2 regions of the Anoxybacillus sp. CHMUD genome follow, and region 1 is predicted to be linked to the other one. Evidence: a T-box and tRNA genes for the amino acid it is inferred to sense, from the RefSeq annotation. Region 1 holds a T-box; the other holds one or more tRNA genes.
The links. The T-box of region 1 lies ahead of ETB99_RS11745 (valine--tRNA ligase). A T-box ahead of a tRNA ligase gene usually reads a tRNA of that ligase, here a tRNA-Val.

Region 1 (8,500 bases):
CATCGTATTGACAAATAGCTTTTGTTCTTCTTCTGGGAAACCAATCGTATGACCTGTTCCAGAATAAGTGACATTTCCTTCGGAATATGTGTAATAATGGTTCCAGCTATCATATACGTCACGTGGAGAACCATCAATGTTGTACCATGGAATTACATTTCCATCTTCTAAATCGAGCGTATAGTATTGGTTATGTGTTGTTGCGATCGTAATGCTATCATCTAATTCAAATGGGTAATTTGTCATAAGCCCGCTGTTTACTTGTTTCGTGCTCGTTGATCGGTTTGGAGCACCGTTTCCTAAATCTGTATGCGGCTGAATTTGCCCAACAATCGGACCAAACTCATTGACCCATACGTTATTTGTTCCAAACATGACATCGTGTGTAAACATGACACTTTGACCGGAAGCAATAAAACTTTTAATTGATTGAACAGCATTTGGATTTAAAGAAATAATCTTACTACATCCATTGTAACAATCTGCAAACCCGAAAATAATCATATCGTATTTTCCATTAATCACTTCATGCGAATAATTTGGTTCATATATTTTGCTTTTTTGAAAATCTGTTAATGTTGTTACGTCAATACTAATGCTATATTCGTTTGCACGACTTAAAAAATTCGGGTTCATGTTTTTTGTATTTAATAATGAACTCTCATCGTTCCCTTTACGTATTTGTAATACTTTGATCGTTGCTGGTACATCTTGAAACTTCACGAACCCTTTTTCATAATCTTTTAACGCACTTGTTTCATCAACAATTTCCAATTTCCAATAACGTGGTCCAGAATAGCCAACTGGAAGAGTGTATGAAATCGTTCCTGTTGCTCCTTGTACTTGTTTAGATGCAACAATTTCTTCGCTCGTATATTTGTCATTAAAATCAGAGTCAATATATAAGTTGACAGTAAGCAGTTTATTTTTAAAATGTTGGTAGTTAATGATATTGTACGTAAACGAAAGCGTGTCACCTTTTTTCATTACTTGCTCGTTCAAAGGAGCAGATGTTAAGAAAAAGCGTGGGCGTGTTTTGTAGCTTTCAAGTGAACCATTTAGTCCAAATTTCGCAAAATCATTCTGCAGTTTATCTTCAAAGAAAATAACATTATCTCTTTGGTTTTTTAAATATGAAGAGAAGTGTTTATACAACTTACTGTTTGAATATTTTAGAACATCTTGGTCACTTCTACTCTTTCTATAAATAAAAATTGGGAGGCCTTTTTCAATGTAAAACTCTTTTATCTCCTCTGCTTTCAAGTCAGTAATATCATTCATTATATTTGTTGTGTTATGAGCTTGAGCATTTCCAGAACTTTTACGAAGCTTTGCCGGGTTATAATCCCCTTGAGAAATCACAATCGCATCATATTTTCCATCAAGTTCGTCACGTAAAGCGACAAAGCGTTTCATTGTCATTGTTGTAATGTTTAAATATTTTGTATTTTTTGTTAAATATTCGTTTGCTAAAGGGGATCCAGATGAGGCATGACTAACAATCTCTAATATTTCATACTTTTCACCTGTCTGTTTATTGCTTGCCGCATTGCTATTAAACACCGGAACCCATAGAGATAATGATAAAAGTAATACGAGAAACACCGAAACAGCTCTTTTCACCTACCCCTCCCCCTTTCAAAAGTCCTATTTTTTATCTATTATACCATCAGTTTTCGTCTTACTTATATTTATTTTTTATAAAATTCCGCACATTTGAGATGAAATAAAGTGAACCTGTAATTAAAATAATATCATCTTTTTCAGCTTGCTTTCGCTTTTCTTTTAACCATTGTTTCCAGTCATTTGTCCATTGCACATTCGGATGCGTCGCTTGTTCCGCAAGTTGCTCAGCGGAAAGAGCGCGCGGAAAATCAAATGTTGTAAACGTCATCGTCTCGGCAACCGTTTCTAACTTTCGAATCATCGCTGTGACCGGTTTGTCCCCTAACGCTGTAAAAAGGACGTGTACGCGATGGTTCGGATAGTGAGCGTTCATTGTCGAAACGAGACTATCGATTCCTTCTTCGTTATGCGCCCCATCAATAATGATAAGCGGACGTTCATCCATCTTTTCAAATCGCCCGAGCCACGCTGCTTTTCGAATGCCGTTGTACATATGTTCACGCTCAATCAAAAACGAATAGTACGTACGTAAATAGTCGGCAACCATCAGCGCAAGCGCTGCGTTTTTCACTTGATGTGCCCCAAGCATCGTTGTCGTTACATCGCGATATGTCGTAAACGGTGTTTGTAAAGAAAAACGTTCTCCGTCCGTCGTTGGTTCGTGAGCAAAAACGGTAAAATCGCGATCGAGCACATATGCTTTTGCGCGTACCGATGTCGCTTTCTCTTCTACTACTTGTAGCGCCTCCGGCTGATCAATCGCTGTCATAACAGGGATTCCTGCCTTAATAATTCCCGCTTTTTCAAACGCAATTTGTTCAAGTGTATTCCCTAATATATGTATATGATCGTAACCGATGTTTGTAATCACCGATAAAAGCGGATAAATAACGTTCGTTGAATCTAAGCGTCCGCCAAGTCCTACTTCAAAAATGACAACGTCTTGCACGTTCATTTTGCCAAAATAATAAAGCGCCATGGCGGTAATAACTTCAAACTCTGTCGGTCCACCTAATTCCGTCTGTTCTAACTCCTCTGCCAAAGGCTGAATGACTTGCACAAGTTTGATCAGATCAACATCGCTAATTGGTTTTCCGTTTATACTAATGCGTTCGTTAAATTGTTCGACATACGGCGATGTAAACGTTCCGACACGATAACCTGCTTCTTGTAAAATGTGACGTAAAAAGCAAACGGTCGATCCTTTTCCGTTCGTTCCACCGACATGAATCGCTTTAATGCGACGCTCTGGATGATCGAGCTTTTCCATCATCCATTCCATTCGTCTTAATCCCGGTTTGACCCCTAACTTTAACCGTCCATGAATCCATTCAACTGCTTCTTTATATGTACGAACCATGAAAAATCCCCCTTCTATTTAAAGTGAAAGACGAATCCGAAATGGATTCGTCTTCATCATAAAACTATTGTTTTAATTGTGCAAGACGGGCGCGGACCGCTTCACGTTTTTCGATGTAGTCGCGCTCTTTTTTTCGTTCCTCTTCGACAACGTGCGCTGGCGCTTTCGCTAAAAAGCCTTCGTTACTTAATTTCTTTTGCACGCGCTCGACTTCTTGATCGAGTTTTTGTAACTCTTTTTCGAGACGTTTCACTTCTTCTTCAATATTAATTAATCCTTCAAGCGGCAAGCTTAGTTCTGCACCTGTCACAACAGCTGTCATTGCTTTCTCAACTGTTGGAATCGTCGTGTCGATGACAAGTTCACTAGGGTTACAGAAGCGCTCAATATATGAGCGATTTTTCTGAAGCGTGCTCGCAATTTGTTCATCTTTTGCTTTAATGTGCAACGTAATTGGCTTGCTTAACGGTGTATTCACTTCTGCGCGAATGTTACGCACCGCGCGAATAATATCAACGAGCAAGCGCATTTGCTCAGCCGCTTCATGATTGTTTAGTTCAGGACGAACTTGCGGCCACGAAGCAACTGTAATCGACTCTCCTTCATGAGGAAGTTGTTGCCAAATTTCTTCTGTCACAAACGGCATAAACGGATGAAGGAGACGCATCGTTTGATCAAGCACATAAGCAAGAACAGAGCGCGTCGTTTTCTTCGCTTGTTCATCTTCACCGTATAGTGGCAATTTCGCCATTTCGATATACCAATCGCATAAGTCGTCCCAAATGAAATTATATAATACGCGACCGACTTCACCAAACTCGTATTTATCGGCAAGTTTTGTCACCGTTTCAATCGTTTCGTTTAAGCGTGTTAAAATCCAATGATCCGCAACCGATTTTTCACCATGTAAGTCAATGTCTTCATACGTGAATCCTTCCATGTTCATGAGCGCAAAACGAGAAGCGTTCCAAATTTTATTGACGAAGTTCCATGTCGCTTCAACTTTTTCTGTGCTAAAGCGCAAGTCTTGGCCAGGTGCGCTTCCTGTCGCTAAGAAATAGCGAAGCGAATCCGCACCGTACTGATCGATCACATCCATCGGATCAACACCGTTACCGAGCGATTTACTCATTTTTCGTCCTTGTGCATCGCGTACTAGTCCGTGAATGAGAACATCTTTAAACGGACGTTTGCCTGTAAACTCAAGCGCTTGGAAAATCATGCGCGATACCCAGAAGAAAATGATGTCATATCCTGTTACAAGCACATCCGTTGGATAATAACGGTTATAGTCTGCCGATGTTTTATCCGGCCAACCCATCGTTGAAAACGGCCAAAGCGCAGAACTAAACCATGTATCTAATACATCTGGATCTTGTTCCCAATTTTCAATATCTGCTGGTGGCTCATGATCGACATACACTTCGCCTGTTTCTTTATGATACCATGCTGGAATGCGATGTCCCCACCAAAGTTGGCGAGAAATGCACCAATCGCGAATATTTTCCATCCAATGTAAGTACGTTTTTTCAAATCGCTCTGGAACGAAATTTACTTTTCCTTCTGTTTTTTGTAGTTCAATCGCAGCTTCAGCAAGCGGCTTCATTTTGACGAACCATTGCGTCGATAAATACGGTTCTACAACAGCACCACTACGTTCACTATGACCAACCGAATGCATATGTTCCTCGATTTTAAATAGCACACCTTGTTCTTGTAAGTCTTTCACGATTTGCTTGCGGCATTCGAAGCGGTCGAGCCCCTTATATTGAAGAGCGTTGTCGTTCATCGTACCGTCTTCGTTCATGACAAGAATGCGAGGCAAGTTGTGACGATTTCCGATCTCAAAGTCGTTTGGATCGTGCGCTGGCGTAATTTTTACCGCTCCTGAACCGAACGACATGTCAACGTACTCATCACCAATAATCGGAATTTCGCGACCGACGATCGGTAAAATGACTGTTTTTCCGATGAGATGTTTGTAACGTTCATCTTCTGGATGAACCGCAACGGCTGTATCACCAAGCATCGTTTCTGGACGTGTCGTTGCCACTTCGATATAACCTGAGCCGTCCGCAAGCGGATAGCGCATATGATATAGCGCACCTTGCACATCTTTATATACGACTTCAATGTCCGATAATGCTGTTTTTGTCACCGGATCCCAGTTAATAATATATTCACCGCGATAAATAAGACCTTTTTTATATAACGATACAAACACTTCGCGTACTGCTTTCGATAATCCTTCATCAAGCGTAAAGCGCTCGCGCGTATAATCGAGACCAAGTCCAAGCTTCGCCCATTGAGAACGGATGTGACCTGCATATTCTTCTTTCCATTTCCACGTTTCTTCAACGAACTTTTCACGTCCTAAGTCGTAACGTGTTTTTCCTTCGTTGCGCAGCTTTTCTTCTACTTTTGCTTGCGTAGCAATACCCGCATGGTCCATGCCCGGAAGCCATAACACATCGTATCCTTGCATACGCTTCATGCGCGTAATAATGTCTTGTAACGTCGTATCCCACGCATGTCCTAAATGAAGCTTTCCTGTTACGTTTGGCGGTGGAATGACGATTGTAAACGGCTTTTTCGTCTCATCACTTGTTGCTTCGAAAAACTTTCCTTTTAGCCACCATTCATAACGGTTTGCCTCAACAGCACGGTGGTCGTACTTCGGCGGTAACATACAAATCCCTCCTACACTAAAATAAAAAACTCCTTTCATCCGAAAAGGACGAAAGGAGACTCTTTCGCGGTACCACCTTTTTTCTTAAGCAATGCTTAAGCACTCAAATCGATAACGGCGATGCACCGGCTTCTCCTACTTTCGTTCGAAGAAGCAGCTCCAGGGCGACCTTCCGACGACCACGAACCTAGGAAATCTCGCAGCTATTGATTTCCCTCTCTGCCAGGCGGGTTGCGCCGTACTCTTCCCTATCTTCGCTTTTTTCTATTCATACATAATACTATATAAAAATCATACGAATCGTCAATAAGGTTTGCCACATTTTCACTTCTTTATACAAAAAATAAAAGCTCCAACATGTGGAGCTAATCATTTGAAAAGGAAGTGAGCATATGCGTAAGCGTTACAATCCGTACGCCTGGCCACCGTGGCTACGAAAACTTCGCTTTATTGCTGAACAATGCATCATCCCGATTACCGTCGTTCAGGCGATTCGTACCATTTTATGGGTGATGGGCGAAAAAGGATCAACAATCCTTATTGTAGGAACTCTTGCCGCAACCTATTTAAGTGCGGCGACATTGTTTGGAATAGCTGGTATTTCGTACTCAGAAGGACTGCTTGTCATAGCAGCATTAGAGTCTTTCGGTGCTTGGATCGGAACACTTCTTGCCGTTATCTATGTCGGTCGAAAATTAAAAGCACTCAATTGTCAAACCATGCCTGACTTCTTTGAAAAACGATTTCAAAACAAATGGGTGATCCAAAAACGATTGGACAGCTTTTTTATTTGTGCTGCGATGTAATGGAAGACATTCGCTTTGCCCAAGCTTTTATGTTAATCTTGGATTTGTTGAAATCCACTCTTTTGGAAGAACCTGTACTTTCAGAAGAAAAAGGGTTCATCACCGAAAGATGTACTTGCACCTGTCATGAAAGTATGTTAGCTGTTTCCAGCCGAACCCGCAGTGCAAAATGTTGGATATTTCTGTATCCGTATCCCCGACGTTTGATCAGCTTGCTCTTGTTATTCGTTCCTTCCTTCTTCCCATTCGAGTAATGGGATAAAATGCACGATATGATTTCTTCTGTTCGCTTGACGAGTGATTTTGCGATGGCGCGAACAGCAGAACAAGGACAAAACAAATACCGATGAATCCAAGCCTTCAAGCGTCGTTTCGCCTGTTGCTCATCTTTGCTTTTGAACACATAGCGAACATGTTGGAGCGATTGGTAAACAGACTTTAAGTAATCGCTTTCATTACACCATTCTCGTATGATTTGACGTTCTTCCTCCGTCAATTTCTCTGGGCATTGGCTCAATAAACGGCAAACGTAACGAACATTTCCGTGTTTCTTGCCTCCTTTGCCCAAATATTTGCGACAACGTTCTAACGCATCGGTAAACAGCTGAATGACATGGAAATAGTCGACGACATGTGTCGCCTCTGGGCAAACCCGTTGAATCGCTTTTTTCATCGCTGGAGCCAAGTCACTCACGACATACTGAACGGAACGAGATACATGAGCCAATGCACGCCCAATGGCTTCCTCGTTCTTTCCTGCTTCCATGGCATACACTTCTCCCGTTTCGGCATCCATGATCGCCACTCCATAGTCGTGCCCTTTTCGAAAAGCAAACTCATCGACACAAACCGCCTTTGGTTGGACGTCATTCGATAGGAAGGAAGGGGCATGGGTATAAAACCATCGTTCAACGGTCGTGTAAGGAAGCTTGAGCATACGAGCCACCGCCTGAATGGATGTTCCGATGCAAGATTGCGCGACCCATCGCTGAAAAGCATCCGTCGCCACACTTCGAGGAGGGATTCCTGGATAGGACGTGCTGAACGTCGCGCCACACGTACCACAACGTCTGCGCTCGACAGAAAGTTCAATCCAAAAGATTCCGATTCGCTGAGCATAGCCATGCATCCATTGCTTCTTTTTTCCTGTCATTTTGATCGTGCGCTTCAAGCAGACAGGACATAACGGGCATTGTTCGGGTAGAGAAAGTTCGAAAATCCAACGTTCCCCTTCTTTTCGCACCTTTTGAATCAAAACATCTGGTAAATCGATGAGTTCTTTGATAAACTGAGAGTACATGCGAATTTCCCTCCATGGTTTGGTTTGGTCACCTTTACCATACAGGAAAATTCACATTTTTTGTACCCTCTATTTTCTCTATGCACGCCTACCTTAAATGATCAAGTACAACTTGTGGTGAAGATCCAAAAAATACCATGGGAGGTGTTTCATTGAAGAAAATTATATTTATTGTTTTTTTTATTGTGACCATACTTTTTTGCGTTAATTGTAGCGGAAATAATAAGGGAAGTGAAAAATCTATACAACCAGAAATAGAGAGTTATGAAGAAAAAAGACATAGTTCTACTGAGGAGAAAGAAGTTCCTTGGAGTATTGAATATTTAAAAATTCAACAAATTCACGATAGTTACAAAGTCTTTGGAGAAGGTGTTTCCATTGCTATTTTAGACACAGGTATTAAAAGTAATCATAAAGATCTGAAGATTAGAGGTGGAATAAATATTATTAATCATTCGACGAATTACGAAGATGATAATGGACACGGTACACATATAGCAGGGATTATTGCACGAATTGCACCAAAAGCAGAACTATACTCAGTAAAAGTATTAAATAAGAAGCAAATTGGCTCATACGAAAATATTGCTAAGGGAATTGAGTGGGCTATTAATAATGATATAGATATTATTCTCATGAGTTTTGGTGGAAGTAAAGATTCACGTATATTAAAAGAAGCTATTAAGAAAGCTGATTCAGAAAATATTACTCTTATTGCA
Region 2 (4,441 bases), on a different contig from region 1:
TACGCTTTTCGCTTCGTTCAGTTTTCAAGGAACATCAAAGCGGGTGATGGGAATCGAACCCACGACATCAGCTTGGAAGGCTGAGGTTTTACCACTAAACTACACCCGCATGTTAGTTAAGTTTAAACCATTACTAGTCATCACGCATAATCATGCCTCTTCCTCTACTCGCAAAATCAGAGATGATTGATGCGTCGAGGCAACTCGCAGTTTACTCAAAGATGCGTTGCTCGTGGCTGAGGTTTTACCACTAAACTACACCCGCATGATTATAAACGAGATGGTCGGGAAGACAGGATTCGAACCTGCGACCCCATGGTCCCAAACCATGTGCTCTACCAAGCTGAGCTACTTCCCGTCTTCATGACGTTATAAACATGGCGCGCCCGAGAGGATTCGAACCCCTAACCTTCTGATCCGTAGTCAGATGCTCTATCCAATTGAGCTACGGGCGCATTTTTAACGACCTTTTCATCGTATCACATTTCATCAACTAAAGTCAAGCTTTTTTAGATGCGGCCGAGAGGACTTGAACCTCCACGGGGTTTCCCCCACTAGGCCCTCAACCTAGCGCGTCTGCCATTCCGCCACGACCGCATATCATTAAAAACCGACCGACTGGTGCGGGTGGAGGGACTTGAACCCCCACGCCAAAGGCGCCAGATCCTAAGTCTGGTACGTCTGCCAATTCCGCCACACCCGCATACATGGTGAGCCATGGAGGACTCGAACCTCCGACCCTCTGATTAAAAGTCAGATGCTCTACCTACTGAGCTAATGGCTCGTTTCAAAAAAAGTTTTTAAATAAGATTTTTGACGTCCCGCTCTCAGTATGCTTAATCAAGTAGCAGCTCGAGCGGTACGCTGTTGCCTTTTCAAAGAAGCTAAATCGATCGTGCTCTACCTACTGAGCTAATGGCTCATCACATTCATGGCTGGGCTAGCTGGATTCGAACCAGCGCATCACGGAGTCAAAGTCCGTTGCCTTACCGCTTGGCTATAGCCCAACAACAAACAACTTTAAATAAATTAAGTTTTCAAATGGCGGTCCCGACGGGGATCGAACCCGCGATCTCCTGCGTGACAGGCAGGCATGTTAACCACTACACCACGGGACCACAAAGAGTGGAGGATGACGGGATCGAACCGCCGACCCCTTGCTTGTAAGGCAAGTGCTCTCCCAGCTGAGCTAATCCTCCGAAATAAAATGGAGTGAACAAAATGAGCACTCCAAAGGATGACCCGTACGGGATTCGAACCCGTGTTACCGCCGTGAAAGGGCGGTGTCTTAACCACTTGACCAACGGGCCATATTCAACATCTTCCTGGCGGAGAAGGCGGGATTTGAACCCGCGCGCCGTAAAAGAACGACCTAACGGTTTAGCAAACCGTCCCCTTCAGCCACTTGGGTACTTCTCCAATGGCTCCGCAGGTAGGATTCGAACCTACGACCGCTCGGTTAACAGCCGAGTGCTCTACCACTGAGCTACTGCGGAATAAAAAGCAAGTGACTCATACGCCTTAAGCATGATTTCAATTAAACTTACTGCCTCTTCCTCTGCTCGTCTAATCAATGATGATCAATGCATCGAGGCAACTCGTAGCCTAATCGACGAAGTATCGCTCGTCACTGAGCTACTGCGGAACAATCAAATCATAAGGACTGTTTATATTATATTTACTCTTTTTTGCTCTGTCAACTATCTTTTTTATTTTATTTCTTCACCGAACGTCGAATAACGACGGCTTTTATAATTTAGCACAGAAAGATTTGACTTGTCAACACTCTCTTTTTATTTTTTTCAATTTCCCTCGACAAAAGCCGCATACGTATCGAGTTGTATCTAATGCTTTTCTTCGCACATACATATAGCGACATGATGTGCATTTGTAATAATGTTCTTTTTTTGTCTTCGATAATAAAACAGGCTTACAAAAACGTGGAGCTTGTACCTTTTGTAATAATTCGCGAAAATCACGATCGCGATGGCGATAGCCTTTTCCTTCAAGATGCAAATGATAGTGACATAATTCGTGCTTAATGACTTGAATGAGTTCTTCTTCTCCGTACTGCTCATAATATTTTCTATTTAGTTCGATATGATGTGTAGAAAGCACATATCGCCCACCAGTCGTGCGTAATCGATCGTTAAATACCGCACGATGACGAAATGGTTTATGGAATACATCCAACGATATGCGCTCAACAAGCGCCTGTAATTCACGCTCATCCATTTTACTTCCGTCCTTTCACCATTGGGCTCTTTTACTCATAACATAATAAAAAAACAATTTGAAGGTGATCATTATGCCGATGTGGTTAAAAAATCAAATGCGGCGTGCATACTATGAGAAAAATCGCGCACAAATTAAACTTCTTAATCAATGTTGGTTTTTTTATCGGAAAACACACTGCTCATGACAGTGTGTTTTCCAATGTTGGTGGAATCATTGTTAAAGCGATGCGCTCTTTTTGTAAATCGACCGAATCAACCCATACTTTCACAATATCTCCGACAGACACAACATCAAGCGGATGTTTGACATATCGCGTACTTAGTTTCGAAATATGAACAAGTCCATCTTGTTTCACACCAATATCTACAAATACTCCAAAATCGACGACGTTTCGTACGGTGCCCTCTAACTCCATTCCCTTTCTTAAATCCTCCATCTTTAACACATGTTTCTTTAAGATTGGTTTTGGCAAATCATCACGCGGGTCACGCTCCGGGCGATTCAATGCATCGATGATATCTTGAAGTGTCAATGTGCCGATATTCAGTTCTTGTGCTACTTCTTCGATGTTAATCCCTTCAAGCGCCCCTCGCAACTGCTCACTTCCAATCGCCTCTGTTGAAAAGCCAAGACGATGTAGCAATTGGTACACTTCCTCATATCGCTCTGGGTGAATTGGTGTGCGATCTAACGGCTCATCCCCATCTAAAATACGTAAAAACCCGATACATTGTTCGTACGTTTTCGCACCAAGGCGTGGGATATGTTTTAATTGCGTGCGATTCGAGAACTTCCCGTGCTCTTCCCGATATTTCACGATGTTTTCAGCTACCGTCTTTGTTAGGCCCGATACATATTGCAATAACGTTGGAGAAGCAGTATTAACGTTCACACCAACTTGGTTGACTACTGTTTCAACAACAAACTGCAACGATTGCTCAAGCTTTTTTTGCGACACGTCATGTTGATATTGGCCGACCCCAACAGATTTTGGATCTATTTTTACTAATTCAGCAAGTGGATCTTGCACACGACGGGCAATCGAGACAGCGCTTCTCTCCTCCACTTGCAAATGCGGAAACTCTTTACGCGCCAAATCTGATGCAGAATATACACTTGCTCCTGCTTCATTGACGATCAAATAAAACACGTTCCCGTCCCACTCAGAAATTGTATCGGCTACAAACTGCTCTGTCTCTCGCGATGCCGTTCCGTTCCCAATGGCAATTAGCTCCACTTGATACGTATGAAGTAATTGCTTTAATTTTTCTTTTGCTTTTTCAACTTCATTTTTCGGAGGATGCGGGTAAATGACATCGATATGAAGTACTTTTCCCGTTTCATCGACGACAGCTAACTTACATCCTGTTCGATACGCCGGGTCTACTCCCAAAACAACTTTCCCTTTTAATGGTGGTTGTAACAATAAATTACGCAAATTTTCAGCGAAAATGTGAATCGCTCGTTCTTCCGCGCGTTCTGTCAACTCATTTCGCACATCCCGTTCAATTGACGGGGCAATTAAACGTTTATATGCATCTTCAATCGCTTCCACAACAATGGGAGCGGCCGATGATTGTTCGTTCGTTACGATTTGTTTACGAATGTATGCAGTCATTCGGTCCGTATCTACGTCAATGTCAATGCGTAAAATTCCTTCTTTTTCACCCCGATTCATCGCTAAAATACGATGAGCAGGTGCTTTGGCGATCGGTTCACGGTGGTCGTAATACATTTCAAATACACGCTTTTCGTCTTTTTCCGTTTCTTTTCCAAAAGAAACAATGGTGCCCGTTTGCCACGTTTGTTGACGAATCCATTGCCGAAGGGCTGCATCATCTGAAACTTTTTCAGCAATAATATCTTTCGCTCCTTGGATCACTTCTTCGATCGTATGTACTTCTTTTTGCTCATCAATAAACAATTGTGCTCGCTCTGCAATTGACTCATTAGGAAACGTTAATAACCATTCTGCAAAAGGTTCTAGCCCTTTTTCTTTTGCGATTGTTGCTTTCGTTCGTCGTTTTTGTTTATACGGGCGATATAAATCTTCCACCTCTTGCAGTTTCGTTGCTTTTGTAATCGCTTCTTTCAGCCCATCCGTTAACTTTCCTTGTTCATCGATTAAACGAATCACTTCTTCTTTTCGTTTCGCTAAGTTTTGCAAGTAATTCCATTCATCTAAAATGGTGCGAATTTGCAC

Region 2: it has a tRNA-Val gene. The T-box ahead of ETB99_RS11745 (valine--tRNA ligase) is inferred to sense a tRNA for this amino acid. The anticodon was not compared.

The regions. Positions count from the first base shown of each region.
Region 1 is NZ_SDLG01000020.1:610-9,109, reverse strand. Features, by position in the region: gene ETB99_RS11755 (Ig-like domain-containing protein) at 1-1,623, opposite strand, end outside; gene ETB99_RS11750 (bifunctional folylpolyglutamate synthase/dihydrofolate synthase) at 1,682-2,986, opposite strand; gene ETB99_RS11745 (valine--tRNA ligase) at 3,051-5,675, opposite strand; T-box leader at 5,717-5,939, opposite strand; gene ETB99_RS11740 (sodium:solute symporter family transporter) at 6,068-6,481, shown strand; gene ETB99_RS11735 (ISL3 family transposase) at 6,606-7,781, opposite strand; gene ETB99_RS11730 (S8 family peptidase) at 7,934-8,500, shown strand, end outside.
Region 2 is NZ_SDLG01000022.1:92-4,532, forward strand. Features, by position in the region: tRNA gene ETB99_RS12230 (tRNA-Gly) at 39-109, opposite strand; tRNA gene ETB99_RS12235 (tRNA-Pro) at 282-358, opposite strand; tRNA gene ETB99_RS12240 (tRNA-Arg) at 379-455, opposite strand; tRNA gene ETB99_RS12245 (tRNA-Leu) at 515-597, opposite strand; tRNA gene ETB99_RS12250 (tRNA-Leu) at 620-703, opposite strand; tRNA gene ETB99_RS12255 (tRNA-Lys) at 709-784, opposite strand; tRNA gene ETB99_RS12260 (tRNA-Gln) at 933-1,007, opposite strand; tRNA gene ETB99_RS12265 (tRNA-Asp) at 1,043-1,118, opposite strand; tRNA gene ETB99_RS12270 (tRNA-Val) at 1,127-1,199, opposite strand; tRNA gene ETB99_RS12275 (tRNA-Glu) at 1,239-1,310, opposite strand; tRNA gene ETB99_RS12280 (tRNA-Ser) at 1,327-1,419, opposite strand; tRNA gene ETB99_RS12285 (tRNA-Asn) at 1,422-1,496, opposite strand; gene ETB99_RS12290 (SprT family protein) at 1,780-2,235, opposite strand; gene cmpA (cortex morphogenetic protein CmpA) at 2,309-2,422, shown strand; gene ETB99_RS12300 (Tex family protein) at 2,417-4,441, opposite strand, start outside.